3 regions of the Rhizobium sp. TBD182 genome follow, and region 1 is predicted to be linked to each of the others. Evidence: riboswitches for the same ligand, from Rfam matches in the RefSeq annotation. Region 1 holds a riboswitch; each other region holds the start of a gene.
What was found. Region 1 has a riboswitch for thiamine pyrophosphate ahead of thiC (phosphomethylpyrimidine synthase ThiC). Riboswitches for the same ligand answer to the same signal wherever they lie in the genome.

Region 2: it holds a riboswitch for thiamine pyrophosphate, as region 1 does, so the genes downstream of both, T18_RS09405 (ABC transporter permease) here and thiC (phosphomethylpyrimidine synthase ThiC) in region 1, are expected to answer to the same signal.
Region 3: it holds a riboswitch for thiamine pyrophosphate, as region 1 does, so the genes downstream of both, thiB (thiamine ABC transporter substrate binding subunit) here and thiC (phosphomethylpyrimidine synthase ThiC) in region 1, are expected to answer to the same signal.

Annotation. Positions count from the first base shown of each region.
Region 1 covers NZ_BDLN01000004.1:353,380-362,933, forward strand. The annotation lists gene T18_RS15780 (glycoside hydrolase family 2 protein) at 1-273, opposite strand, end outside; gene T18_RS15785 (DUF1839 family protein) at 270-1,253, opposite strand; gene T18_RS15790 (amino acid--[acyl-carrier-protein] ligase) at 1,260-2,168, opposite strand; gene T18_RS15795 (acyl-CoA dehydrogenase family protein) at 2,173-3,354, opposite strand; gene T18_RS15800 (acyl carrier protein) at 3,354-3,605, opposite strand; TPP riboswitch at 3,786-3,897, shown strand; gene thiC (phosphomethylpyrimidine synthase ThiC) at 3,992-5,815, shown strand; gene thiO (glycine oxidase ThiO) at 5,817-6,821, shown strand; gene thiS (sulfur carrier protein ThiS) at 6,790-6,987, shown strand; gene T18_RS15820 (thiazole synthase) at 6,992-7,765, shown strand; gene T18_RS15825 (P1 family peptidase) at 7,827-8,831, shown strand; gene T18_RS15830 (winged helix-turn-helix domain-containing protein) at 8,835-9,233, shown strand; gene modC (molybdenum ABC transporter ATP-binding protein) at 9,202-9,554, opposite strand, start outside.
Region 2 covers NZ_BDLN01000002.1:127,326-136,879, reverse strand. The annotation lists gene thiD (bifunctional hydroxymethylpyrimidine kinase/phosphomethylpyrimidine kinase) at 1-587, opposite strand, end outside; gene thiE (thiamine phosphate synthase) at 584-1,246, opposite strand; gene T18_RS09415 (hydroxyethylthiazole kinase) at 1,233-1,973, opposite strand; gene T18_RS09410 (ABC transporter substrate-binding protein) at 1,976-2,920, opposite strand; gene T18_RS09405 (ABC transporter permease) at 2,917-3,702, opposite strand; TPP riboswitch at 3,831-3,933, opposite strand; gene T18_RS09400 (TadE/TadG family type IV pilus assembly protein) at 4,115-5,404, shown strand; gene T18_RS09395 (alpha-glucosidase) at 5,490-7,484, opposite strand; gene T18_RS09390 (carbohydrate ABC transporter permease) at 7,497-8,354, opposite strand; gene T18_RS09385 (carbohydrate ABC transporter permease) at 8,359-9,270, opposite strand; gene T18_RS09380 (ABC transporter substrate-binding protein) at 9,445-9,554, opposite strand, start outside.
Region 3 covers NZ_BDLN01000004.1:195,222-204,775, forward strand. The annotation lists gene T18_RS15060 (thiamine diphosphokinase) at 1-320, shown strand, start outside; gene T18_RS15065 (ABC-F family ATP-binding cassette domain-containing protein) at 325-2,151, shown strand; gene T18_RS15070 (VOC family protein) at 2,243-2,635, shown strand; TPP riboswitch at 2,681-2,791, shown strand; gene thiB (thiamine ABC transporter substrate binding subunit) at 2,830-3,843, shown strand; gene thiP (thiamine/thiamine pyrophosphate ABC transporter permease ThiP) at 3,863-5,488, shown strand; gene T18_RS15085 (thiamine ABC transporter ATP-binding protein) at 5,485-6,201, shown strand; gene T18_RS15095 (M48 family metalloprotease) at 6,509-7,969, shown strand; gene leuC (3-isopropylmalate dehydratase large subunit) at 8,031-9,440, opposite strand.

The sequences.
Region 1 (9,554 bases):
GCCGTCGAAGCGCAGGATCGCCCGCTCCCGCACATCGGAAATCATCGTCAGACGGTACCAGGCATCCCTGTCGTTCAATGGTGTCGGATTGAAACGGTCGAATTTCCCGGCCAGTTCCAGAGCTTGCGCCACTGTTCCGGGAACGGATACGTGGAAGCTTTCAAGGGTTGCGGGAATTTCCGAGGGCGTTTCGCAGGCGTTGGCGGACGTCAGTGTCAGCGTCCAGCCTTCGCTTAGTAATTTTTCGCTTTCGCGCGGAAGATAAGTCCTCACGCGGCCTCGCTGGTGTTCGACAATTTTGCCGCAAGGGCTTCCATCACACCATCCCATGCTTCCGCAGCCGGATCGAGCACCGAGGCGAGCGCGTCGAATTTACGGCGTGTGACGGCGCGAGCGAGCTGGAACTGCACGGTCTTGGCGACCTCGGATATGCGCAGCGCGTGGTCTCTCGCTTCAGCAAATTTGCTCTTGTCCAGCCATTCGAGGTGGCTCGCCGCCAGTTCGAAATTGGCGCCGAGCTGGCGCAGCGTATTGAAGGCATATTTGTGGAAAAAGCCAAACGGACGGTCTGCCACCTTCTCGACCTGAGCCGGAAACACGGCTGCAAAAGCCCTGACCGGATTGTCGGATGGTCGCCGTGAAAAATGAAACTTCAGCAGCCGTTCGGCCGTTTTGCGGATATGCGCCGGCGAAGGGTTGCTGTCTGCGAATTTCGCAAATTCCGTGTAGGGCAGGAAGGGCGGCTCGCTCTCTGACAGGTGATGCTGGAACAGGCCGTCGAAATCTTCGCCCGACAGGTGGAAAAAGCCGGCATTGTGGAAATAATCGAGTTCCCGGTTTGCAAGGTCCAGCCGGTTGATGGCGATGGTGGTCTTGCCATGTTCCTTCCGGTAGCCCACCCCGTGGGTATCGGGCATATAGAAGCTGTCCATCTCGATCAGGCAGATGCGACCGCGCTCCAGCTGCGCTTCGATATGGTTTTCCACCCGGTCGAAGATCGCAAGTTCGGTGGCGCGAACGCCATAAAGTGCTTCCAGATCTTCCAGCGGCACCTTGAAGAAGGTGAACTGGTCGCCTTCGAAATCCTGCGTGAGTGTGAAGCCGAACATGGCCTCAGGCGGCAACCCTTTCGAGGCCAGCACCTCGATCCACAAATCGATGTAGCAATTGGTCTCCGGCCACATTCTTTCCGAAGAATGAAGCGGTTGCTGCACATAGTTTTTGGGATCGAGACCGGGGAAAATCTGCCGCATGAATGGTTAGCCCCAGAGTGTTTTCAAGGCCTTTTCGGGCCATGTTTTTACATCCAGTCCGTGATGCGCAAAAAGTGCCAGCGCAATGCGCTCAAGGCCGAAACCGACGCAGGCAGTGTGAGCCACATCACCATTGTCGAGGTTCAATCCCCATTTCTGGCCAAAGGCGTCCTGATGGTAATTGAAGCTCATGCAGGCCGTCGGGTTGGTGGCGGATGTGACGGGGATCAACAGTTCGAATTTCAGGTTCTGGTCGCGCTGGTTGTTGGCGAGCATTTTGCCGGCGCGGCCGAAGAAGGGATCGTTGGCCACGTCGATGGTCACATCAAGGCCCACGGCTTCCATCATCGCCACGCCGCGATCCATCCATGTCTGGCGGAATTCGGTCACATCACTCTCCGTGCCCATGCGCACATATTCCCGCATGCGGAAAAGCTGCTGACGTGCCGGGTCCTTGGAGGGCTCATGGCGGAAACAATAGGACTGGATGTCGTAGAGACCGCCGCCGGAAGGCAATGCGCCGCGCTTGGCGATGGTCGGATAAAGAGGGTAGCAAGCGGCCGGCGTCAGCACGATATCTGTGGCTTTCTGGTCCTTTGTCCAGTCGCCGCCCTCATCCATGGATTTGAGAAGGCTGACATGGTCAAGTTCGCAACCGCAGAAGGAATGCACCGTGCCCGCAAGCTGCGGGAAGCTTTTCATGTAACCGCTCTTTTCGAAATAGGCGCGGTTGATGCCGGGCGGGAAGCGGATCGCCTCTGCACTGTCCGGGCCGCCGGTGCGGTCGATCAGGCGTTCGAATGCCGCAATGACATCCTCGAACTGACCGCTGCGTCCGTAAAGACCATCGACACCCGTTTCAATCAGCAGGCCTTCTTCGAACAGTCGATCGAGAAAAGATGTTTGCATATCCATGGTCTTATCCCAAGAGGCTGGTGTCCTGCTTGTGAACCAGCAGGAGATTGGCGGAATTGCCGAGAATACGGTCGTTGGAAATCATCAGGCGCGCGGAATGCGCGTCGCGAAGGTGTCGGCCAAGGCTGTAGGGCGTACCGTTCTTGTAACCCATGATGCCGCAGACCAGCATCGCTTGGTCGATGATCTCTAGAATGGTTTCCGAAGAACAGATCTTCACATTGTTCATGGCAACCGCGAACGCCATGGACATCAGCTTGTCCGGGTCGCTCTTGGTGTCTTCGTAAGCCTTTACGCCCGCAATGACGTTGGATTTGACCACCTGCAATTTGGTGGAAATTTCGGCAATGTGGATAGCGCCTGGCGGTGTGACACCGGGCGACTTGCGTGCTGCCGTCCTGACGAAGGATTGCGCGCGCAGCACCGCATCCGACGCGATGCCATACCACACGGCACTCCACAGAAGATGCGAGCTTGCAAGCATGGATTGAGCGGCGATTTCCGCAAAGGGTTTTGGGAATATCTGCACCGCCGGCGCCTCGCCGCGGAACAGGAAACCGTCCGAACAGGTGCCGCGCATGCCGAGTGTGTCCCAGACATGGGTCTTCTCGAGCTTGTACTGATCTTTCAGGAAGACGGTCATCACCTGATCGGCCGGGGCGGCATCCTTGTGGGTGCGCGAGGTGATGAGGATGGCATCCGCATTGCTGCCGTAGGAAATGACGGTGGCGTCCTTCTCCAGCCGGCAGATGTCTGCTTCGACCTCAATCGCGCAGATGGAATTGCGCAGATTGCCGCCGATTCCGCCTTCGGTCGTGGCCGAGGCGAGCAGAAGCTGTTCGCTTGCAATGCGGCTCATGAAACCCGCATGCCATGGGCTTGTCTCGCCGTGTTCCACAAGGCTCGATGCCTTGATGTGGTGCATGGCGAAAATCATCGCGGTTGCCGAACAGGCTTGGCCAAGCCGGGCGCAGATATCGGCGATTTGCTGTATGGATGCGCCTTCGCCACCAAGAGAGGACGGGACCTGAATGCCGAGAAGGCGCTCTTGTCTCAGCGCCTTGATGGCTTCCTCCGGGAAGCGACCGGTGACGTCCACCTCGTCCGCGTGTTTGGCGGCAATTGCTGCGACGCGGCTTGCGCGCGCGGACAGCGTTTCATCCTGCGGCGCAACGGTCACATTCATCAGGCTGCCTCTTTACCATCCAGAATGAGCTTAACGGTGTCTTCAATGGCCTTGATGCTGGCAAAGGACTTGCGGTTCAAGAGGTTGTCGGGGAATTCGATATCGAAAGCTTCCTCGATACCCAGCATCAATTGCACCGATGCAAAGGAAGAAAGACCTGCCGCATAAAGATCTGCTTCGTTTTCAATCGTATCGACGGGGGTAGGAAGCTGGCCGAATTTTGCCAGTATTTCACGAATAGTCGCATTCATTCCGACTTATCTCCCATGAATTTAACATCAGGATGGTTTGTGCTTATCGTTAATTTGAAAACGATAATATTCGCCTAAACCGTTAGGTTAATTACCACTAACGGCGCATTTGTTGTTCGTCCACCTTTGCCAGCCATCAGCAGCACCCTTGACAAATGTCGGGCGGTGTTTTCTCTTGTGTCCATTCACCAGGGGTGTCCCGTCAAGGGGCTGAGATTCTGCTTTTATGCGCAGTGACCCGTTGAACCTGATCCAGTTCATACTGGCGTAGGGACGGTGCAAAGACCGAAGGTCGGATTGCGTGTAACTTGCGCTGCCGGCGCGTCGGTATTTTCCATCATTCCGGCTCGAACTGGGTCTCCACTGTCAAACTTTGGAGCCTCATGATGAATATCGTTGCCAAGAATATCCCGCTTGTCGTCACAACCGGGCCGCATCCCGCCTCCACGAAAATCCACAAAACCGGAATTTTGCATCCACATATTCGCGTGCCGATGCGCGAAATCGCCGTCCACCCGACGGCGGGAGAACCGCCGGTCACGGTCTATGATTCCTCGGGCCCCTATACCGATCCATTGCATAACGTTTTGATCGAAAAGGGTCTGCCGCGCCTGCGTCACGACTGGGTTGTAGCGCGCGGCGATGTCGCGGCTTACGACGGTCGGCACGTCAAACCGGAGGATAACGGCTTTGCCACCGGCGAGCGGCTGACGCCTGAATTTGCCGTGCGCCACCAGCCGCTGAGGGCCACGGAAGGAAAAGCCGTAACGCAGCTTGCCTATGCACGGGCAGGCATCATCACGCCGGAAATGGAGTTCATCGCCATCCGCGAAAATCTGGGGCGCGAAGCGGCGAAGGAGAAGCTGGCTCGTGATGGGGAGAGTTTTGGCGCGCAGATACCCGATTATGTGACGCCAGAGTTCGTCCGTCAGGAAGTCGCATCGGGTCGCGCCATCATCCCGGCCAACATCAATCACCTCGAGCTTGAGCCGATGATCATCGGCCGTAATTTTCTGGTCAAGATCAACGCCAATATCGGCAATTCCGCCGTCACCTCCTCCATGGCCGAAGAGGTGGAGAAGATGGTCTGGGCGATCCGCTGGGGTGCCGATACCGTCATGGACCTTTCGACCGGGCGCAACATCCACAATATCCGCGAATGGATCATCCGCAATTCGCCGGTACCGATCGGCACGGTGCCGCTTTATCAGGCGCTGGAGAAGGTCAACGGCATTGCCGAGGACCTGAACTGGGAAGTGTTCCGCGACACGTTGATCGAACAGGCGGAGCAAGGCGTGGATTATTTCACCATCCATGCCGGTGTTCGGCTGCATTACATTCCGCTTACCGTCAACCGTGTCACCGGTATCGTCTCGCGCGGCGGGTCGATTATGGCCAAGTGGTGTCTGCATCATCACAAGGAAAGCTTCCTCTACGAGCATTTCGACGAGATCTGCGACATCTGCCGTGCCTATGATGTTTCCTTCTCGCTGGGTGACGGGTTGCGGCCCGGTTCGATTGCCGACGCCAACGACGCCGCGCAATTTGCCGAGCTGGAGACGCTCGGTGAGTTGACACAGATCGCATGGGCGAAGGATTGCCAGGTCATGATCGAGGGCCCCGGCCATGTGCCGATGCACAAGATCAAGGAGAACATGGACAAGCAGCTGAAGACCTGCGGTGAGGCGCCCTTTTATACGCTTGGGCCGCTGACGACCGATATCGCCCCCGGTTACGACCACATCACTTCCGGCATCGGGGCAGCGATGATCGGCTGGTTTGGCACGGCGATGCTCTGCTATGTCACGCCGAAGGAACATCTGGGTCTGCCTGATCGTAACGACGTGAAGGTCGGTGTCATCACCTACAAGATCGCGGCTCACGCGGCCGATCTCGCCAAGGGGCATCCGGCGGCACAGGTGCGGGACGATGCGCTGTCGCGTGCAAGGTTCGAGTTCCGTTGGGAAGACCAGTTCAACCTGTCGCTGGATCCGGACACGGCGCGCTCGTTCCATGACGAGACCCTGCCGAAGGAGGCGCACAAGGTCGCACATTTTTGCTCCATGTGCGGGCCGAAATTCTGCTCAATGCGGATTTCCCACGACATCCGCGCCGAGGCGCAGAAGGAAGGGCTGGAGGCCATGGCCGCGCGCTTCAAGGAAGGTGGCGAGCTTTACATGCCGCTCACGACCCCGGCAGACGGCCAGTAGCATGCGTGTCCTTGTTAAGGGAACGGGGGTCGCCGGTCTGACGGCGGCCTTCGAACTGGCGCGGCGCGGCGCAACCGTGGAGGTTTCGGAGCGCAATGCTGAAGCCTCGCGCGGCGCATCCTTTTATGCGGGCGGAATGCTGGCGCCCTGGTGCGAGCGTGAAAGTGCGGACGAGGCGGTACTGACGCTCGGCCAGGCGGCTCTCGACTGGTGGGATGAGGCGACCCCCGGCCTTGTCATCAGACACGGCACGCTGGTCGTCGCGCCCGCCCGCGACAAAGCCGAGCTTTCGCGTTTCGCATCCAGAACAACTGGATACCAGTGGGTGGATGAGGGTGAAATCGCCGCTCTGGAGCCTGACCTTGCCGGGCGGTTCCGCTCCGGGCTTTATTTCCCGGGCGAGGGGCATCTCGATCCGCGCCTTGCGCTCAAATCGCTGCATACGCGGCTTTGCGGCTTGGGCGTGCGGTTTCATATGGGTATTCCGGTGGATGAGCAGCCGTTCGATCGGGTGGTGGATTGCACCGGCGCTGCGGCGGTGGGCGAGATTGCCAATCTTCGCGGCGTGCGGGGAGAAATGCTCTATCTAGCCACGTCAGAGGTTTCCCTGTCGCGCGCCGTCCGGCTCTTACATCCGCGCATTCCGCTTTACATTGTGCCGCGTGAGCCGGGTCACTTCATGGTGGGGGCGACGATGATCGAGACAGAGGATGCCGGAGCCATTTCAGCGCGCTCGATGATGGAGTTTCTGAACGCCGCCTATGCCGTACATCCGGCCTTCGGCGAAGCGGAAATCATCGAGACCGGAACGGGCGTGCGCCCCGCCTATCCCAACAATCTGCCGAAAGTTACGCAGGACGGCCGGACCGTCTTCATCAACGGCGCCCACCGGCATGGCTTCCTGCTGTCGCCGGCGATGGCGCGGCAGGCGGCTGAAATCGTCTGCCAAAATATCTCTGGAAAGGAACAGGATCATGAAACTTCTGGTGAATGGCGACGAGCTTGATCTCGCCACCGAGACGCTGGCCGGGTTACTCACCAGCCTCGACTATGAAGGCGAGTGGCTGGCGACGGCGGTCAATGGCGATCTGGTGCATTCGGAAGAGCGCGCCAATTATCGATTGAAGGCGTTCGACCGTGTCGAAATCCTCTCGCCGATGCAGGGAGGTTGAGGCCATGCTGACGCTTTATGGCCGTGAGGTCTCGTCGCGCCTCCTGCTCGGCACGGCGCGTTATCCGTCTCCCGCCGTGCTTGCCGATGCAGTGCGGGCCAGCAACACGGATATTCTGACGATTTCGCTGCGTCGGGAAACGGCAGGCGGCAAGAAGGGTGGCCAGTTTTTCGAGCTGATCCGCGAGCTGGATCGTTACATTCTGCCCAATACGGCTGGCTGCCATACCGTGAAGGAAGCGGTGCTGACGGCGAAGATGGCTCGTGAGGTTTTTCACACCAACTGGATCAAGCTGGAGGTCATCGGCCATCACGACACTTTGCAGCCCGATGTGTTTGCGCTCGTCGAAGCGGCGAAAATTCTCTGCGACGATGGTTTCGAAGTCTTTCCGTATACGACTGATGATCTTGTCGTGGCGGAAAAGCTCCTGGATGCCGGTTGCAAGGTGCTGATGCCCTGGTGCGCGCCGATCGGCAGCGCCATGGGGCCGCTTAATCTGATGGCGCTGAAATCCATGCGGGCGCGTTTTCCGGATGTGCCACTGATCGTCGATGCCGGTATCGGCCGGCCGTCACATGCGGTGACGGTGATGGAGCTTGGTTACGATGCCGTTCTGCTCAACACGGCGGTCGCGGGGGCGGGTGACCCGGTCGGCATGGCGGAAGCTTTCGCCCGCGCCATTGAGGCAGGGCATCAGGCTTTTGTGGCGGGGCCGCTGGAGCCGAGAGATATGGCCATTCCCTCGACACCGGTGATTGGCACGGCGGTATTTTCCTGATTCACCTTTTGCGTTGACAGTGCCCCGTGGCGGCGGGATACCGGGAGAAAAGGGGAACGGCATGGCGGCACGCAATAATCTTCTGACGGATATCAATGGGATTTTGGTCGGCAATGTCACCGATCTTGCACTCGGCTCCGGCGTCACCGCAATCGTTTTCGAAAAACCCGTAATCGCCTCCGGTTCGGTTCTTGGCGGGGCGCCCGGTGGTCGTGATACCGGCCTGCTCGACCCGGCGATGACGGTGGAAACCGTGGATGCCTTCGTACTTTCAGGCGGTTCGGCCTTCGGGCTGGATGCGGCGGGTGGTGTTCAGGCCGGTCTGCGCGAGATCGGGCGTGGCCTGCAAGTCGGTTCCACCCGTATTCCCATTGTGCCGCAGGCGATCCTCATGGATCTGCTGAATGGTGGCAACAAGGAGTGGGGGCTGCATTCGCCCTATCGCGAGATGGGCTATGCGGCTTTCAGGGCGGCGCGTGCGGAGCCCTTCGGGCTTGGAACAGTCGGCGCGGGAACGGGGGCGACCACCGCCACCTTCAAGGGCGGTCTTGGTTCGGCAAGCGCTGTCAGTTCCGGCGATTACAAGGTGGCGGCCATCGTCGCCGTCAATGCGCTTGGCTCGGCAACCGTTGGCACCAGCCGCCATTTCTGGTCTGCGCCTTTTGAAGAGCAGGGCGAGTTCGGCGACTGCGGTTTTCCTGATCGTTTCGAACCGGATCATACCGCGCTTCGTCTCAAGGGCGTCAACCTCACCGCGACGACCATCGGCGCCGTGGTCACCGATGCCGTCCTTACCAAAGCGCAGGTGCACCGCCTTTCCATCATGGCGCATGACGGGCTGGCGCGCGCCGTGCTGCCCGCCCATCTGCCGAGCGACGGCGACACCATGTTTTCGGCTGCGACCGGTGAGAAGCCGCTTGAGGGCGGCGCTCATTTCGCGGAACTCTGCCATCTCGCTACCATCGTTATGGCGCGCGCAGTGGCGCGCGGTGTTTACGAGGCGACGGCTCTGCCGCAGCACGGTGCGCAGAACGCCTATCACGATCTTCATGGCCGGGGTTTCTAGCCGATGAGCAATATACATCAGCCACTGAAGCCCGTTCTCCGCATCGATTTTCCGCCCGGAGATCGTCTCGGCCACGGTAAGATCGAGTTGATGGAGCTGATTGTCGAGACCGGCTCGATATCGGCCGCCGGGCGAGCGATGGACATGTCCTATCGCCGTGCATGGCTGCTTGTGGATGCGCTGAACCATATGTTCAGGCAGCCGGTGATCGAATCCCAGCGGGGCGGCAAGCAGGGTGGTGGGGCCGCGCTGACCGCATTCGGTGCCGAATTGCTTGAACGGTATCGCAGCATGGAAAAGCGGATGAATGAGGCCCTGCGCAAGGATATCGACTGGCTTGAGGCCAACCGCAATCCGGATGCCGCCATCACTAATACGGATCGAGAGCCGCCGACTTTATGATCGCATGTACCGGTTTCCCGGGTTCCAGCTGGAGACGTTCGCGCGACAGATCGGTGATGCGCGACTGGATAATATCGCCGCCGCAATCCACCTGAACGGTTACCATGCCATCTTCGCTGGCGGAGATGCCGGCAATATGGCCTTCGAGGATGTTAAGGGCGCTCAGGCCTTCGGGTTTTGCCGTGGCAAGCATGACGTCACGCGCCGGTATCAGCACGCGTGCCGGGGTGCGGGGTGTTCCTCCTTTTGCTGGAACCTGCAGGAGCGACGAGCAGAGCCTTACGGCAGCAAGCCCGTGCCTTTCATCGAAGCTTTCGATGT
Region 2 (9,554 bases), on a different contig from region 1:
AGCGCCTGCACGGTGCCGTCTGCAAACAGATAATCCGTACTCTGCGGCCCGTCGCCATGGCCGCCCTTGATGAGCACGGCTTTCGCGCCCACCTTTAGGATCATCTCGGCCTGACGGGTGATCTCCGCCTCGGTGTCTGCAATAGGCAAGCCGGTGAGAAGCGCTGCTTCAGGCAGGTTCGGCGTGACGATGGTGGCGAGCGGCAGCAGGTCGCGCCGTAATGTCTCGATCGCATCCGCATGCAACAGACGGTCGCCGGAGGTCGCAACCATCACGGGGTCGAGCACCACCGGCTGGGGCTGCTGCCGAAGCCTTGCAGCTATGGCCGCGATGGTTTCGATCCGCGATACCATGCCGATCTTCACCGCATTGACGGCAAGATCGGAAAAAACAGCGTCCATCTGCGCGACGATGGTGGCGACGGAAATATCCTCCACTGCCGTCACACCTTTGGTGTTCTGGGCGGTGATGGCGGTGATGACGCTGGCGGCATAGGCGCCGAGTGCCGAAAAAGTCTTGATGTCGGCCTGAATGCCCGCGCCGCCGCCGCTGTCTGAGCCGGCGATGGTCAATGCGATTGCTGTCATGGCTGTCTCGCTTTCAGCGCTGCATCGACTGCCGCGCGGAAGTCCCTGGTTGTGCTGGCAATATCGTTTGCGCGGAAGATTGCAGAAATGACGGCGACACCATCCGCACCGGCGGCGATGACGTTCGGCACGCGGGCAAGATCGATACCGGCGATGGCGCCCACCGGCATGCCCGGCCGCAATTCGCGGAGCAGAGTGCGGAGCGTCGTAAAGCCGTCGAGGCCGACAGGCTTGTCTGGATTGACCTTGGAAACGGTTTCGAACACGCCACCAATGCAGGCGTAATCGGCGGGCATGGAGGCCGCCCGCTCGGCATCGGCGCGGTTCTTGACGGTGAGGCCGATGATCGCCTTATCTCCAAGGATGCGTCTGGCGGTTTTGGCATCCATATCATCGGCGCCGAGATGCACCCCGTCCGCGCCAGAGGCGAGCGCCACATCCACCCGGTCGTTGATGACCAGCGGCACGCCCGTGCCGGCAATGGCTTCGCGAATTGCGCTGGCGTTTTCGATCATCTCCCGCGTGGAGGCGTGTTTGTCGCGATATTGGAGAATGGTCGCGCCGTTGAGTGCGGCCGCCAGAGCAAGCTCGCCCAAGGGCGCAACATCGCCGAGGCTCGCATCGACCAACGCGTTGAGACGGTAATCAACCTTGTTCATGCTCAATCCTCGCATCGTTTATTATGTCTTCGCCGGAAATTTCTGAAAGCACATCGAGAAATGCCGGCTCGAATGTGCCGGGGCCTTTGGCGTTTTTCGCTGCCAGTTCGGCTGCGACACCCGTGATGGCGAGGGCGGCGGCGGCGGCCGTCAGTGCGTCTTTTTCCACCGCCATGAAGGCGGCGATGACCCCACCCGATAGGCAACCCGTGCCTGTCACCTTCGCCATCCACGGGTGACCGTTGACGATTCTGACACTCCTTGTGGCGTCGCGCAGGTTATCGACAGGTCCGGTCTCTATCCTGATGGCGTTCGGAACAGCACCGATCAGGCTCATCTCAGCGCTGTTGCCGCGCACGATGGTGGGTCCAAGCGAGATCAGGTCACGCGCGAACGCCAGTCGCGATGGCGAATAGTCGCAATGCACGGGGTCCAGAATCCACGGCTTGCCAGCCGCGCGGGCGATCTCGACGGCAAATCGAATGACTTTTCGCCGGTCGGCGTCGAGCGTGCCGAGATTGATCGTTACCGCATCGGCTTTCGTGACGAAAGCACCGATTTCTTCGAGTGAGGTTGTCATCGAGGGTATGCCGCCGACAACGGTAATGCCGTCCGCGGTGAATTTCTGTACCACGGTGTTCATCAGGCAATGCACGCGCGGGCGCGTCTGCCTTACCCTTTCGAGGATCTCTGCGGCCTTCGCCGCAGTCGGAAAACTGTTTGCCATGGTTATTGCAACTCCACGGCAATGTCTTCCGCCGCCGGCGCCCGCTTGATCAGTTGCATGTCCTGCATGAAGGTGCCGAAGCGTGTGTAGCGGGTGCGATCGAGTGCGGCTGGACGTTTGGCGAAACGCGGCAGCGTATCGAAAAACGCCTGCTTGTTCAGCCCGTCGTCAAGGTTCGGATAGGCCTTGATGAAAAGCTGCCAGGATTCTTGCGGGTGGTTGGTGATGAAAATAGCAGCCTGCTCAACGGCCGAGAGAAAACGCGGCAGGCGGCTATCTTTCACGAGATCACGATGGGTGACGAAGATGAGCTCGTCATAGGCGGGCACGCCATGTTCCTCGGGGAAGAACGAGCGGCCTTCGTGGCCTTCAAGCTTCATCTGCGTCAGTTCGAAATTACGGAAGCCGCCAAGCGTGGCATCGACCTTGCCGGCGATCAGGGATGGCGAGAGTGAGAAATTGACGTTGACCAGTTCAACATCGTCCTTTGTCAGTCCCTCCTTCTCCAGCATGCGCTTCAGCATCGCATCCTCGAAACCGGAAACCGAGAAGCCGACCTTCTTGCCTTTCAGGTCCTTCAGGCTCTTGATCGGCCCGTCGGCCAGAACGGTGACGGTGTTCAGCGGCGTTTCGACCAGCGTGCCGAAACGGACGAGCGGCAGCCCTGCATCGTGGTCGAGATAGAGGTTCGGCTGGTAGTGTACACCGATATCGGCCTGCTTTGCCGAGACCAGACGCGGTACGGCGGATGGGTCTGCGGGCGGGATCAACTCGACCTCCAGCCCTGCATCGGCGAAAAGGCCGCGTTCCTTGGCAATCACCATCGGGGCATGGTCCGGGTTCACGAACCATTCCAGCAACACGGTAAGCTTGTCGGCCGCCTGCGATTGCACAGGCGAAAGCACGCTTGCTGCCGCGACGACGAGGGAAAGAAGAGTTCGTTTCATGGTGCCGAAAGTCTCCGCAAATGTTTGAAAGGAATGAGATGGTCTGTTTCTTTGGCCCAGGGGGCGAGGTTGGCCGTTGCCCGGTCGACGACAAGCCGCAGCAGCACCGCCATGAGGGCGAGAATGGTCATGGCGGCGAACATTGTGTCGGTCTGCATGCGGGCATTGGACTGGATCATGACAAAACCGAGCCCGGCGGAGGCGCCCACCCATTCGCCAATGACCGCGCCGAGCGGGGCGAGCGGAGCTGCGACCCTCAGCCCGGAAATGAGTGAGGGAAGCGCCAGCGGCACACGCAGCCGGGTGAGGATTTGCCAGTGGCTCGCCTCTGTCAGCGAGGCGGCATCGAGGATTGTCCGATCCGTGCGATTGAGGCCGTCGGTGAAGGCTGAAGCGACGGGGAAAAAGATGATGATCGCCGTCATGACAACTTTCGAGGCCATGCCGAAACCGAACCAGAGTACGAGAATGGGGGCCAGCACGAAGACCGGAAATGCCTGCAACACGAGAACCATGGGCCAGACGAGGCGGCCAAAACGCGGGACGGCGGCAATCGTAAAGGCAACGAGAATGCCGGCGGCAATGCCAGCCGCAAGCCCGACAGCCATTTCACCTGATGTCACCATGGCCTGTCCGAACAGGAAGGCTGGCTGGCGCAGGAGTGCTGCGGCAACATCGGCCGGCGAGGGCAGGATGTAGCGGGGCGGTGCAAGCAGCCAGATGCCCAGCTGCCAGACAATCAGAATAAGAACGACGCCCTTCAGCGCATGGGAGGCACGCATCGGCCGGGGCTCAGACGCAGCCGTACCGTATACGAAGGGAAGGATGTTTCATCATCATCGTTCGGTCTCCAGCTGTGGCGATCACGGAGATCCGGGCAAAGCGGAGAAGAGAAAGGGCAGTACCGCAAACGCGCTACAGTTTCCGTTCCTACGCCGGCATGACCCGGATCAGGTTCAAGGGTCCGGCTCATCGCCATCTCAGCACCGTCAGGTGCTCCCCTCGGAAGAGACTGTTTTGCTAGGAGGGTTTTGAAGTAATGTCAACGTTGAAAGTTAACGAGAATATTGGCGAATTTGCCGCGAACATATTAGTTGTCGATTATATTAAGTTTATCAAAAATTAGTTATTTATTGAAACCGCTTTTCAATTCCGCTGTATTAGCTTCAGCTCCCAGATTGGTTGGGGGCGAACTTGAAAAACTTCTGGCGAGAGAAATCTGGAAATTTTGGCATTCTGACCGCGCTGCTCATGGTGCCTCTGTGCGGGGCTGCCGGTGTGGCGCTCGATATTACGCGCGGCATGTCGGTCAAAGCCGATCTGCAGCAGGCGGCGGATTCCGCGGCTCTGGCGGCAGTCGCCGATATGTCCGCAAGTGTTCAGGCGGCAAAGAAGATGTCGGGGGACGGTGTCATTCCCGTCGGCAATGAAGAAGCCCGGGCATTCTTCGATGGCAATCAGCGCGGCGACGCGGACTACACCATTACCTCTGTCGATGTCTCGGTGATCAAGCACGGCAATGTGGTCGAGTCGTCCGTCAGCTTCAAGGCGTCGGTCAGCACGACCCTCTCAGGGCTTCTGGGGAAGGATTTCGTTTCGGTTGCCGGCACGGCCACGGCCAAATACGAAACGGAAACCTTCAGCGATTTCTATCTTCTGCTTGATAATACGCCCTCCATGGGAGTGGGCGCGACACCCACGGATGTTGCCACCCTGGTTGCGAACACTGGCGATAAATGCGCTTTTGCCTGCCACATCGTGAAGGACGGCGTGGCAGACCCGAACAGCTATTACTTCAAGGCCAAGAAACTCGGGGTTACGACGCGTATCGACGTGGTTGCCAAGGCAACCGCCAGCCTGATGGACACGGCAAAGTCCACGCGCAAAAGCAGCAATCAATATCGCATGGCCGTCTATACCTTCGGGGAACGGGCGGAAGATACCAAGCTGCTTGAGGTCGTTTCGCTGACATCGGATCTGGACGCAGCAAAGAAAAAAGCTGGTGAAATCAACCTTATGTCAATCCCCTATCAGGGATACAACAACGACCAGCAAACAGATTTCGACCGGGCACTGATCCAGATTGGAGATAAGGTCGGCAGTTCGGGCACGGGCGCAAGCTCGGCGAACCCGGATAAGGTTATTTTCTTTGTTTCAGACGGGGTGGGCGACAGTTACAAGCCGTCCTCCTGTACGAAAAAACTGACGGGAGGCCGCTGTCAGGAGCCGATCGACATCAAAGACTGTACGAAACTGAAGGAAAAGGGTTTTCGTATCGCGGTGCTTTATACCACCTATCTGCCGCTGCCGACGAATGACTGGTATAATAGCTGGATCAAGCCCTTTCAGGCGGAAATCGGCTCACGCATGCAGAGCTGCGCTTCCCCGGGCCTGTATTTCGAAGTCAGCCCCTCCCAGGGCATCAGTGACGCGATGACGGTGCTGTTCAAGAAAGCCATTACATCACCACGCCTGACGGGCTGATGGCCGTTTAGCGAGGCCTGTTAGAGCATCGGTTGAACGCCGCAATATTTGCGGCGTTTTTTGGAAATGGCCGGAAGGTGATGCTTCAAGCGATATTGCGAAGCTGTTCAAATAACGCAGTAAAGGGCGTTTCAGCGCGGTAGAACACAGCCGGCTGGCCTATCGGAGCCTCCACGGTGATCTCGTGCCCGCCAAAATACCGCGCGCCATTCCAAAGATGCATCCATTCCCCATCGCCCGGAAGGTAAAGCGTGCGCTGCGTCTCCCCCGCCTTCCACACTGGTGCGACCAGCATGTCGGCCCCATAGAGATAGCTGTCCTGAATGGCATAGGTCTGCCGGTCGTTCTCATGATGCAGGAAAAGCGGGCGCTGTACCGGCAGGCCGTTTTCGGCCGCTTCAGTGGAAAGCGATTTCAGATAGGGGGCGAGTGCGACATAGATTGCCGTCATGCGGGCAAAATGGCCAAGAACGGTCTCGTCCTGATCGATCTGGAGATTGTCGCGCGGGCGATTGCCCTCATGGGTTCGCATGACAGGAGTAAAGGCTGCCATCTCCGTCCAGCGCATGATGAGTTCCGGGGTTCTGACATTGCCGAACAGGCTGGTATAACCGCCAATATCGGAATGGTGATAGGCATTGCCGAGAAGACCGGAGGACAGCGCACCGCATATGACGGTGACGAGACCGTCATGGCGGGAAAAATCGACGGACTGGTCGCCGCCCCACAGCAGCGGGCAGTGGGCTTGCACACCGGTAAAGCCCGCCCGCATGAAGAACAGCGCTTCGCCGGTTTTGCCACGGCTTTCAACAGCCTTGGCGTTGACCTCTGCCCAGAGCGTCGGCCAGGCATTGTGCATCAGCTTGGCGTCGATGCCGTTCGATAGCGTGATGTCGATCGGCAGATATTCGCCGAAATCGGCCATCCAGCCGGAAAGGCCGAAATCCAGCATATTCTTGCCGATGATCTCTTCGGCAAACCACTCGGCTGCGGCCGGATTGGTGAAATCGACCACGCCACAATCGAACTCGCCGAAATCCACGAGCGCCGTCTTGCCGTCCGCGCCGGTGGCGAAATAACCGGCCGCCTCCGCCTCCGGAAAAAGCGGGCCGTCGACGCAGAGATAGGGGTTCACGTATCCCAGAAAACGAATGCCCTGATCGGCAAGCTCCGCGATCTTCTGACGCAAATGCGGATAACGCGCCTCATTGGCCTGCCAGTCCCAGAAGAGCCGGGCGCCGAATGATGTCTGGCGAAGCCCCACCCAGTCCTCGCACCACAGGCCGGAGACCTTGGTTCCGGCAGCGCGGATTTTTTCCAGCCGGGCAAAGGAGTTGGCGCCATCCTTTAACCCGATGATCGCGCCGCCATAGACCCACTCCGGCAGTTCCGGCTGGCGTCCGAACCGCAGCGAGAGGGCGGAAACGATATCGGTGAAACGATCGCCGGTGAAAAACTCGATCCTCTCGGGGATCGCCCATATCTCGACTTCATGGAAATCTTCGTTGCGGAAATCGAAGACCGAATAGGCGCTGGTTTCCACATGCAGCGCATATTTGCGCGACGACAGATAGGTCGGCTGCGGGTAATTGGTGTTGTAATAATCGCCACCCGCCTTGCCGCTGACGTCAGCCTTGAAGGTGATTTCAGCGGTCTTGTCGCGGCCGACACCGGGTTCGGAGGTCCAGAGCGGAAAGCGGCGGCCGCGCATGTCGAAATAGGACATCTGTTCGCCACCGCCCCAGACATGTTCGTCCTCATCTGCGATGATCCGCAGCCACAGCCGATTGATGGTTTCATCCAGCGCCGTGACCCTGATGGCATTTCCATCCAGGGCCAGATGAAGGCGTGCGGCCTGCCCGGGTGCGGAAGACAGCGTAACGCTGTCGCCACTGACTTCGGCGTGGCGGAGCGCAGTTCGTTCGATGACATAGTCCTCGATATCGAAATTGCCGCGATACATATCCATCCGCTCCTTGCCGAAACCGGCGAAGAAAGCCGGGTTCTCAGGCGAATGAGAAAGAATGGTGTGGCTGCCAATCGCAAGCGTGAAGCCGTCTCTGGTCTTTTCGAATTGCATGACTGTACCTGTTTAACCCTTGAGACCGCCGGCGGTGAGACCGGAGACGACGCGTTCCTGAAAGATGACGATCAGGATCGCAACCGGGACGATGCCGACCACCAGCGCCGCCGAGATGACGGGCCACGGGAAAGCGAACTCACCCTGGTAAAGCTGGATGCCGACCGGCAGCGTGCGCAGTGCCGGATTGGAATTGAAGGAAAGCGCCAGCAGGAATTCGTCCCAGGCGTTCACGAAAGCGAGAATGCCGGCGGTGAAGACGCCTGGCGCGCATAGCGGCACGACAACCTTGAACAGCGCGCCGATACGGGTGCAGCCATCAATCATGGCGGCGTTTTCCAGATCGCGCGGGATGCTTTCGAAGAAGGACACCAGCATCAGCGTGCAGACCGGCAGGGAGAGCACGGTGTAAGGCAGTATAAGAGCGGTCCAGCTATTGAGCAGGTTGAGCGCACGCATGATCTCGAACAGAGGCACCAGCAGCGTTACCAGCGGGAATGTGGAAACGGCGATGATGAGCGAGAGGATCAGCGCCCGGTACTTGAGATCGAGCCGCGCCAGCGCATAGGCTGCCAGCACCGAAATCAGAATTGTGAGTGCGGTGGAAAGCAGCGCGACCATGAAGCTGTTGAACAGGAAGAGGTGCAACGGCTGGTCGGAAAAGGCCTGCATGTAATTGGCAAGCGTCGGCGCATGCGGAAACCATGTGATCGGTTTCACAGTCAGTTCCGCTTCAGTTTTCAGCGAGGTGAACAGGATCCATATTGCCGGAAACAGGCCGTTGACCAGCAATATGGAGGCCGCAATGAAGCGCAGCGGCTTGCCGGAGAAGAAGGAGGACAGACCGGAGGAGGTCGCAACGGTGCTCATGGGATCAGTCCTTCGTCCTGATAATGCGGAGATAAACGGCAGTGACGCACATGGAGAGCGCAAACATCATGACCGCCAGTGCCGAACCGTAACCGAGATCGAGGAAGGAAACAGTGTTCTGGTGAATGTACATGGCGAGCGTCGTGGTTGATGTGCCGGGGCCGCCGCCGGTCATCATGTATGGAATATCAAAAGTCTGCAGCGCCGTAATCGTACGGAAGATGAGAGCAACGACGATCGACGGCTTTAGGAGCGGCAGCGTGATCTCGAAGAACTGCCTGAGCTTGCCGGCGCCATCCACATCGGCGGCTTCATAGAGCGAGCGCGGAATGGTTTGCAGCCCTGCAAGGATCATCAGTGCCATGAAGGAGGAGGTCTTCCAGATGATCGTCAGGCAGATGGCTGCGAAGGCCCAGTTCGGCGAGTTGAACCAGATGATGCCTTCAAAGCCCAGCCGGTTCAGCACATCGTTGACCACGCCGTATTCGTAGTGGAAAAACCACGCGAAGATGAGGCCGGCGAACGACAGAGGCAGCGCCCAGGGGATGAGCAGTGACAGGCGCATCGGCCATTGCATCGAAAACGGCAGGTTGGCGAGGAGCGCAAGGCCCAGGCCCATGAACAGCGCTCCAGGCACCGTTATCAGCGTTATCAGCACCGTATTCCAGGTCGTTTCCCAGAAAATCGGGTCATCGAGCATCGCCGTGTAGTTTTCAAAGCCGATGAATTCCGCCGGCAGGCCCGATGTCAGCGAAAGGCTGAAAAACGAGGTGTATACGAGACGCGCCACCGGATAGACGATGATAAGCGAAAGAAGAATGGCTGCAGGCGCCAGCAAAAGCACGGCAAGCGACCGGTCACCGAGATCGAGCCACCGCGTCCAGCGCGGCTGCGGTTTCTCGTCCACCCTGACCATTGTTCTCTCCGGCATCGTCACGTCTGCCACTCCCGCAACTGAATTCACGTCATCGTCTCCCGATCAGACCGGTTAAGTCCCGGCCCGTTTATCGCGCCGTTCAGGCGATTTTCACTGGTTCGGCCAAACGGGCCGGCAACGGCATGTCCTGCATGCCGTCCCCGGCCACAGGGCTTAGCGCAATACGCGGCGCAGACGGCTTTCCATCTGCTTTGCGCCGTCTTCCGGCGACATCACGCCCGCAAGCACGCCATTGACGGTGGTGCGGATCGTTTCGCTGACCT
Region 3 (9,554 bases), 160 kb from region 1:
AGCACCTACTTTACGCGGTGGCGCTTACTGAGCGTGGTCTCAACGTTACGCTGACCTCCGGCGAAGAGGAGGCCCGCCCGCTGCTGGCGGGGTCGTTCGACCTTGATCTGCCACCCGGTACGCTGTTTTCCGTTGCCGGGTTTACCGACCTTGTGGGGCTCGATATCGGCAATGTGCGTTATCCTCTCAAGGATTTCCCGCTTGCTTTCGGCTCTTCCCGCACTATTTCCAATGTCGCGAATGGCGGCCCTGTGCATTTCTCGCTGAAAAGCGGAAAAGCCATCGTGCTCGCCCGCCCTTATGATCTGACCGGAGCCTGACGCCTTGGCACCCCCAATTTTGAAACTCGATGACATCAAGCTGACCTTCGGCGTGACCCCGCTGCTCGACGGCGCCAATCTTCAGGTGGAGCCGGGCGACCGCATCTGCCTTGTCGGACGCAACGGTTCGGGCAAGTCGACCCTGATGAAGATCGCCGCCGGTCTGGTCGAGGCGCAGTCGGGCGAGGTTTTCCGTCACCCCTCCGCCACCATCCGTTATCTGGAACAGGCGCCGGATTTTGCCGGTTACGACACCGTGCAGGCCTATGCCGAGGCGGGGCTGGGACCTGGCGACGATCCCTATCGCGTTACCTATATTCTCGAGCATCTGGGCCTGACGGGACAGGAACATCCGGATACCCTGTCCGGCGGCGAAGCGCGGCGTGCGGCCCTTGCCCGCGTCATGGCGCCTGAACCCGATATTCTCATGCTGGACGAGCCGACCAACCATCTGGACTTGCCCACCATCGAATGGCTTGAAGGCGAGTTGCAGCAGACGCGTAGCGCGCTGGTGCTGATCTCGCACGACAGGCGTTTTCTGGAGAAGGTTTCGACCTCGACCGTGTGGCTGGATCGCGGCCAGTCCCGCCGTCTCAATCGCGGTTTTGCGCATTTCGAGGAATGGCGCGACAAGGTGCTGGAAGAGGAAGAGCTGGAGCAGCACAAGCTCGGCAAGGCCATCGAGCGTGAAGAACACTGGATGCGTTACGGCGTGACCGCGAGACGAAAGCGCAACATGCGCCGCGTGGGCGAGCTTCAGGCAATGCGTGCGGACTATCGCGGCCACAAGGGACCGCAGGGCAGCGTGCAGGCGACGGCTGCGGAGGTGCGGGAATCCGGCAAACTGGTCATCGAGGCAGACGCAATCACCAAGTCTTACGGCGAGCGCGTGATCATCGCGCCGTTTTCGCTGCGGGTGCATCGCGGTGATTGCATCGGTCTCGTCGGGCCGAACGGTGCCGGCAAGACAACGCTTTTGAAGATGCTGACCGGCCAGCTTCAGCCCGATAGTGGCACGGTAAAGCTCGGCACCAATCTGGAAATCGCGACGCTTGATCAGAAGCGTGAGGATCTCAATCCAAACGATACGCTCGCTCATTACCTCACCGACGGTCGCGGCGACAATTTGCTGGTCAATGGCGAGTTGAAACATGTGACGGGTTACATGAAGGACTTCCTGTTCCAGCCGGAACAGGCCCGCACGCCCATCCGCAACCTCTCCGGTGGTGAGCGCGCCCGTCTTATTCTTGCGCGCATTCTGGCGCGGCCTACCAACCTGCTGATCCTTGACGAGCCGACCAACGATCTCGATATCGAAACGCTCGATCTGTTGCAGGAAATCGTTGCGGGCTTTTCCGGCACGGTCATTCTCGTCAGCCACGACCGCGACTTCCTCGACCGTACCGTCACCTCCACAATCGCGCCCGCCAATCCGGACCAGCCGGATGGACGCTGGATCGAATATGCCGGCGGCTATTCGGACATGATGGCGCAACGCAAGGGTGCTGCGGAAGAAAAGCGCAAGGCGGAGAAGCAGGAAAAGGCAAAGACCGCCCCTTCCGCCTCCGCGTCGCAGGACCCTTCAAAGGCCAAGGGCAAGCTTTCCTTCAAGCAAAAATTTGCGCTCGAAAACCTTCCAAAGGAAATGGAGAAGGCGCAGGGCGAAATCGCCAAGCGTGAGCAGCGCATGGCCGATCCCAATCTGTTCACCAAGGACCCGGCTACCTTCAATACGCTGGCGCAGGAAATGACGAAGCTGCGCGAAAAGCTCGAAGCCATGGAAGAGGAATGGCTGGAGCTGGAGATGCTGCGCGAGGAAATTGAAGGGTGACTTGGTCGCGATTTCTTGACTGAGGTCTCATCCACCTTTGACAGGGAGGCGGAATTGCCGTTTCCTGTGCGGGTTCGGAGGAGTTCAGAAAATGCGCATGATCTTCGTCAATCTGCCGGTCAAGAATATCGAGACATCGAGAAGCTTCTTCACGGCTCTCGGTTTCACATTCAATCCGGAATATTCGGATGACCGCACGCTCTGCATGATCGTTGAGGAGAACATCTTCGTGATGCTTCTTCAGGAGGAGCGTTTTCGTGATTTCATCAATGGCGATATCGCCGACGCCACACGCAGCACCGAGGTCCTGACCTGTCTCACAGCGGGAAGCCGTGAGGAAATCGACCGGATGATCGAAACGGCGCTCGCCTCGGGCGGCAGCAGCTGGAAACCGGTTCAGGATCACGGTTTCATGTATGCCGGTAGTTTTCAGGATCCCGACGGCCATGTCTGGGAACTGGTGCACATGGTGCAGCAGGCCTGACGGCAGCCATCTTGCCAATCAGAGACAGCGGGACTACATCATCATCTTGATCTAACGGGGTGTCTTTTGTGCTTGCGTGCAAAAGGCTGAGAGGCTTGCCAACCCGAAGAACCTGATCCGGTTCATACCGGCGGAGGGATTAGACGGCTTAAGGCAAGCGGCTATTTCCCTTTTCGTTTTTTGAGGAGATACCCGTGCGCCGTCGTCTTTTCCTGAATTCCCTCGTTGCCGTTTCGTTGTTTCTGCCCGGTATTGCCACTGCTCAGGACAGACAGGAACTGACCGTCTACACCTATGAAAGCTTCGTTTCCGAATGGGGTCCCGGCCCCAAGGTGAAAGAGGCCTTCGAGAAAGTGTGCAATTGCACGGTCAATTTCGTCGGTGTGGCGGATGGCGTGGCGCTGCTCAACCGCCTGAAGCTTGAAGGGGCGGGTTCGAAGGCGGATGTCGTTGTTGGTCTCGACACCAATCTGGTCGCGGAAGCGAAACAGACCGGCCTCTTCGATATCAGCGGTATCGATGCATCGGCGGCCAAGGTGCCGGGCGGTTACAAGGACGACATTTTCGTCCCTTACGACTACGGTCATTTCGCCGTTGTCTATGACACGCAGACGATAAAAAATCCGCCGACGAGCCTGAAGGATCTGGTGGACGGCGATCCTTCACAGAAAATCGCCATTCAGGACCCGCGCACCTCCACGCCGGGGCTTGGCCTGCTGCTCTGGGTGAAGTCCGTTTACGGCGACAAGGCACCGGAAGCCTGGGCGAAGCTCCGGAAGCGCATTCTCACCGTCACGCCGGGCTGGTCGGAATCCTATGGCCTTTTCACCAAGGGTGAGGTGCCGATGGTGCTCTCCTACACCACGTCGCCTGCCTATCACATGGTCTCGGAAAAGACGGATCGCTATCAGGCCGCGGGTTTTTCCGAGGGGCACTACATCCAGATCGAGGTTTCCGGCCTTCTCAAAAACGCGCCGCACAAGGAACTGGCGAAGCAGTTCCTCGCTTTCACGCTCACATCAGGATTTCAGGATGCCATTCCGGAAAACAACTGGATGATGCCGGTCGCGGCAACGTCCACGCCCCTGCCCGAGGCATTTTCCAAACTCGTCGTACCGCAGAAGACCTTCCTGATGGACCCGGAAGAGGTGGCCAAGAACCGCAAGGCCTGGATCGACGAATGGCTTGCGGCCATGAGCATGAACTGAGCGAGAGGCACGCCCGCGCATGATGCTGCGTCGCGACTACAGATGGTCGATCATTGGCGGAACGGCGGCGTTTGCCGCCGTTTTCCTGTTCATGGCGCTTGCTGTCTCAGCACTACTGTCGTTCGATGCCGGTACATCCGCCGCCGGAATCGTGGATGCCTACACGCTGCGAATCCTGCGCTTCACGCTCTATCAGGCAACGTTGTCCACTGTTCTTTCCATTGTTCTCGGCCTGCCGGTGGCGCTTGCGCTCTCCCGCAGACAGGATTTTCCCGGGCGGATTTGGATTATCAGGTTGATGGCTGTGCCGATGGGGCTGCCGGTCATCGTTGGTGCCTTCGGCATCATCACGATCTGGGGCAGGCAGGGTGTTTTGAATATTGCCCTTGTTTTTGCCGGTGCGGAGCAGCCCTTCAGTATTTACGGCCTCTCCGGCATTCTCATCGCCCATGTGTTTTTCAATCTGCCGCTTGCGGTGCGGCTGATGCTGGCCGGGCTGGAGCGGATTCCGGGCGAATATTGGCGGATGGCGGCAAGTCTTGGCATGGGGCCGGTTTCGGTTTTCCGCTTCATCGAGTGGCCGGCCGTCTCGCGGCTTGTTCCCGGTATTGCCGGGCTTGTCTTCATGCTTTGCGCCACCAGCTTCACGCTAGTGCTTCTGCTGGGCGGTGGACCGGCGGCGACGACACTTGAGGTCGCAATCTATCAGGTGTTGCGGTTTGATTTCGATCCGCAACGGGCAATCGCGCTTTCGGTTTTGCAGATTGCAATCACAGCAGTTCTGCTCGGCCTTCTTGCCTTTTTGCCATCGCCCGAGGCGGAAATTGCCTCGCTTGGCCGCCCTGTTCGCCGTTTCGACGGCAAGCGTGTTGGCGCGCGCCTGTGGGACGGAGCGGCAATCATTTTTGCGGTTCTGCTGGTCGGCCTGCCGCTTGTTGCCATAACCGTCTCGGGTTTGGGGGCCGATCTGCCGCGTCTTTTGTCAGCGCCGATCTTCCTGCGTGCAGCGGCGACCAGCCTTGCAATCGCTGCGTTCTCCGCAACTCTCGTCGTGCTCTGCTGCTTTGCGATCATCGGTGCGCGACAGGCCGTGGGTTCCAAACGGCACGCGGCTCAGCCCTTGCGCCTTTTGTCCGCCACGCTCGGGGCGGGGTCATCGCTGGTACTGCTGGTGCCGCCCGTCGTGCTGGGAAGCGGGTGGTTCCTGTTGCTGCGGCCCTTTGGAGATGTCAGTTTTTACGCTCCCGTTCTCGTGGCACTCATCAACATGCTGATGGCGTTGCCGCTTGCCATGCGGGTGCTGGAGCCAGCCTTCACCAGCCATTTTTTACGCACGTCCCGGCTTTCCGCCAGCCTTGGGCTTCAGGGACTGACGCGGCTGCGGTTCGCCGATCTGCCGGTTCTGCGGCGGCCGCTGCTGATGGCATTTTCCTTTGCCATGGCCCTGTCGCTCGGTGATCTTGGGGCGGTCGCCCTGTTCGGATCGGAAAATTTCATCACCTTGCCATGGCTGGTCTATAGCAATATGGGCAGCTACCGCACCAATGATGCCGCCGGATACGCGTTCATCCTTGGCGTCGTCTGCCTGCTGCTTGCCGCGGGCGGCGTTTCACGGCAATCCCAATCAGCAAGGGCGAGCATATGACGGGTGACGAATTTGCCGTGGGGCTGGACAAGGTCAGGCTGCGGCTCGGAACGCAGGATTTCGATCTCGATTGTACATTCCCGCAAGGCCAGATGACTGCCGTCGTCGGTGCATCCGGTTCTGGCAAGTCGACGCTCCTCAATCTCATCGCCGGTTTTGAATTGCCCGATTCCGGGCGCGTCCTGATCGGCGGGCGGGACATGAAGGCGCTCGATCCTTCCGAACGACCGGTCTCCTCGATCTTCCAGGATAATAATCTTTTCGCCCATCTCGATATCTTCACCAATGTCGCGCTCGGCATCAGCCCCGGGCTGAAGCTGCGGGCGGAAGACAGGCAGAGGATCGACGTGGCGCTCACACGCGTTGGTCTTGCGGGTTTTGACAAACGTTTGCCGGGCACGCTTTCCGGCGGGGAAAGGCAAAGGGCGGCGCTGGCGCGTGCGCTGGTCCGGAAAAAACCTGTCATGCTGCTGGACGAGCCTTTCGCGGCGCTAGATCCGGGGCTGCGGGCGGGCATGACCTCCCTGCTTCTCGACTTGCATGCCGAAACAAAAAATACGGCGATTATTGTCACGCACCATCCAGACGACATAAAAAAGCTGGCGCAGCGGGTGGTTTTTCTTGATCGTGGCCGCGTTGTCTATGCTGGCTCGACCACAGATTTCTTCGCCACACAAAATGTGAAGGCGGTCGACAGTTTTCTGAACGGCTGATCGCCTTATTTTCGACGCGTGCCGCTGGCAATCGCTTTAGATAACTTCAATGGCGTTAATTTGCACTTGCCAGTTTTAAGTCGTTGCCCGAGAAAAGACGAGAATTATTGCGTTCTTCAGGAATATTCCGGACTTGATGGATCGTTTTTACCGTTTCGACATTCATGGCTCGTTGGGGCGAATCTGTTATTCTGGTCTGCAATTAACGGATGATCAGGAACGTTAGGGGCAGGCATAGAGAATGAGAAATAGCATGACTGCGCAGTGGAGGCTTTTCTCCCGTTCAGGCCTTCGCCGTTCGGGCAGGATGGCTGCCGTGTGTTCCGTGCTGACGGCGTCTGCCGTATTCCTGTCATCGTGTCAGTCTCTCTTCAGCCCGGCCTACCAGTCCACCTTGCGGCCTTCGGACAATCCGCAGACCGTGGAAGAGGTGCAGAAGAACGATCCCCGTGCGCAGATGGGCGCGCGCGAGCATCCGCGTATTGTGGCGAGTTATGGTGGCGAATATCGTGATGCCAAGACGGAGCGGCTTGTCGCCCGTATCGCCGGCGCGCTGACGGCTGTTTCGGAAAATCCGCAGCAATCCTATCGCATCACCATCCTCAACTCGCCTGCTATCAACGCTTTTGCGCTGCCGGGTGGGTATCTTTACGTGACACGCGGGCTTCTGGCTCTCGCCAACGATGCCTCGGAAGTGGCGGCCGTGCTTTCGCATGAGATGGGCCACGTTACCGCAAACCACGGCATCGAGCGCCAGCGCCGGGAAGAGGCAGAGGTGATTGCAAGCCGTGTGGTCGCCGAGGTTCTGTCGAGCGATCTCGCCGGCAAGCAGGCGCTTGCGCGCGGCAAGCTGCGGCTTGCGGCTTTTTCGCGCCAGCAGGAATTGCAGGCGGACGTGATTGGCGTGCGCATGTTGGGTGAGGCCGGCTACGACCCCTTCGCATCGCCGCGGTTTCTGGATTCCATGGCAGCCTATGCGCGTTTCTCCTCGGCTGATCCCGAAAATGACCAGAGCCTCGACTTTCTTTCCAGCCACCCCAACACGCCGCAGCGCATCGAGCTTGCACGCCGGCATGCCCGCGCCTTCGGCCAGGACGGTCAGGTCGGGGATCGGGGTCGCGACTGGTTTCTGGATGGCATAGACGGCCTGCTTTACGGCGACAGCCCGCAGGAGGGTTATGTCCGGGGCCAGACCTTCCTGCACGGAACGCTCGGTATCCGTTTCGATGTGCCGGAAGGTTTCGTCATCGACAACAAGGTCGAGGCCGTTCTTGCGACGGGTCCGGGCGATGTGGCGATCCGTTTCGACGGCGTGGCCGATCCGAAACAGACCACTCTTGCCAATTACCTTACCAGCGGCTGGGTTGCCGGCCTGATGCCGGAAACCGTGAAGGAAACGCAGATCAACGGTCTGGAGGCTGCGACAGCCCGTGCGACGGCGGACAAATGGGACTTTGACGTTACCGTCATCCGTGTCGGTCAGCAGATATTCCGCTTCCTGACGGCCGTGCCGAAGGGTAACACGCAGCTCGATTCCATCGCCAACGTGTTGCGAACGAGTTTCCGCAAGATGACGCCGCAGGAGATCGCATCGTTAAAACCTCTGCGCGTGCGCGTGGTGACGGTCAAGCCCGGTGAAACCGTGGCAACGATTGCCGCACGGATGATGGGGACCGACCGCAAGCTCGACATGTTCCGCATGATGAATGCGATGAGCGCCACCGCCACGCTTCAGCCCGGCCAGCGGGTGAAGATCATTGCGGAATGAGATGCTAACAAAAAACCCCGGATTGTGATCCGGGGTTTTTCGTTTCAGACGTTATCGATAATTACCGCCACTCGCGCACATCGACGAAATGACCGGCGATGGCCGCCGCCGCTGCCATGGCGGGGGAGACGAGGTGGGTGCGGCTCTTATAGCCCTGGCGGCCCTCGAAGTTGCGGTTCGAGGTGGAGGCGCAACGTTCGCCAGGCTTCAGGCGGTCGTCATTCATAGCAAGGCACATGGAGCAGCCCGGTTCGCGCCATTCGAAACCGGCTTCGAGGAAAATCTTGTCCAGACCTTCCTTTTCCGCCTGTTCCTTCACGAGACCGGAGCCGGGCACGATCATGGCCGAGACGGTGGGCGCGACCTTGCGGCCGTCGACGATCTTTGCCGCTGCGCGCAAATCCTCGATACGGCCATTGGTGCAGGAGCCGATGAAAACGCGGTCGATGGCGATATCGGTGATGCGCGTACCGGGTTTCAAGCCCATATAATCCAGCGCACGCCACTTGGAAGTACGCTTGTTTTCTTCCTCGATATCATCCGGATTGGGAACGATGCCCTCGACGGACGTCACGTCCTCAGGCGATGAGCCCCAGGATACGATCGGCGGCAGATTGGCGGCGTCCAGCACCACGATCTTGTCGTAATGGGCGCCTTCATCGGATTTCAGCGTTTTCCAGTAGGCGATGGCCTGTTCCAACGTCTCGCCCTTTGGCGCGCGCGGCTTGTCCTTAATGTAGTCAAAGGTGGTCTCATCAGGCGCGATCAGACCTGCACGGGCGCCGCCCTCGATGGTCATGTTGCAAACCGTCATGCGGCCTTCCATGGAGAGCGAGCGGATTGCCTCACCGGCAAATTCAATCACATGGCCGGTGCCGCCCGCTGTGCCAATCTCACCGATAATGGCGAGGATGATGTCCTTGGCGGTGACGCCTTCCGGAACCTTGCCATCGACACGCACCAGCATGTTCTTGGCCTTTTTCTGGATCAGCGTCTGGGTCGCCAGCACATGCTCCACTTCCGACGTGCCGATGCCGTGCGCCAGCGCGCCGAAAGCACCATGGGTGGAGGTGTGGCTGTCGCCGCAAACAATCGTCATGCCCGGCAGGGTGAAGCCCTGTTCCGGGCCAACGATGTGGACGATGCCCTGACGCTTGTCGCGCTCGGAATAATATTCGACACCGAAATCCTTGGCATTCTGCGCAAGCGCTTCCACCTGGATACGGCTTTCCTCGTTCTTGATGCCTTCCAGCCGGTCGGCCGTGGTTGGCACGTTATGATCGACGACGGCAAGCGTGCGGGTGGGCGAATGGACCGGACGGCCGGCGATGCGCAGGCCTTCAAAGGCCTGCGGGCTCGTCACCTCATGGACCAGGTGACGGTCGATATAGAGAAGACAGGTTCCGTCCGGGTCACGATTGACGACGTGGTCGTCCCAGATCTTGTCGTATAAGGTGCGGGGTGCGCTCATGGCTCTATGCCTTGTCATGGAAGGTAAAATCAGGGTTCAGTAAGGCGGTGGACAGCGGGTGCTGTCAGGCGAGCCTAAGTCGGCTGTTGAGCGCCCCGGAAATGCGCGCAAAAA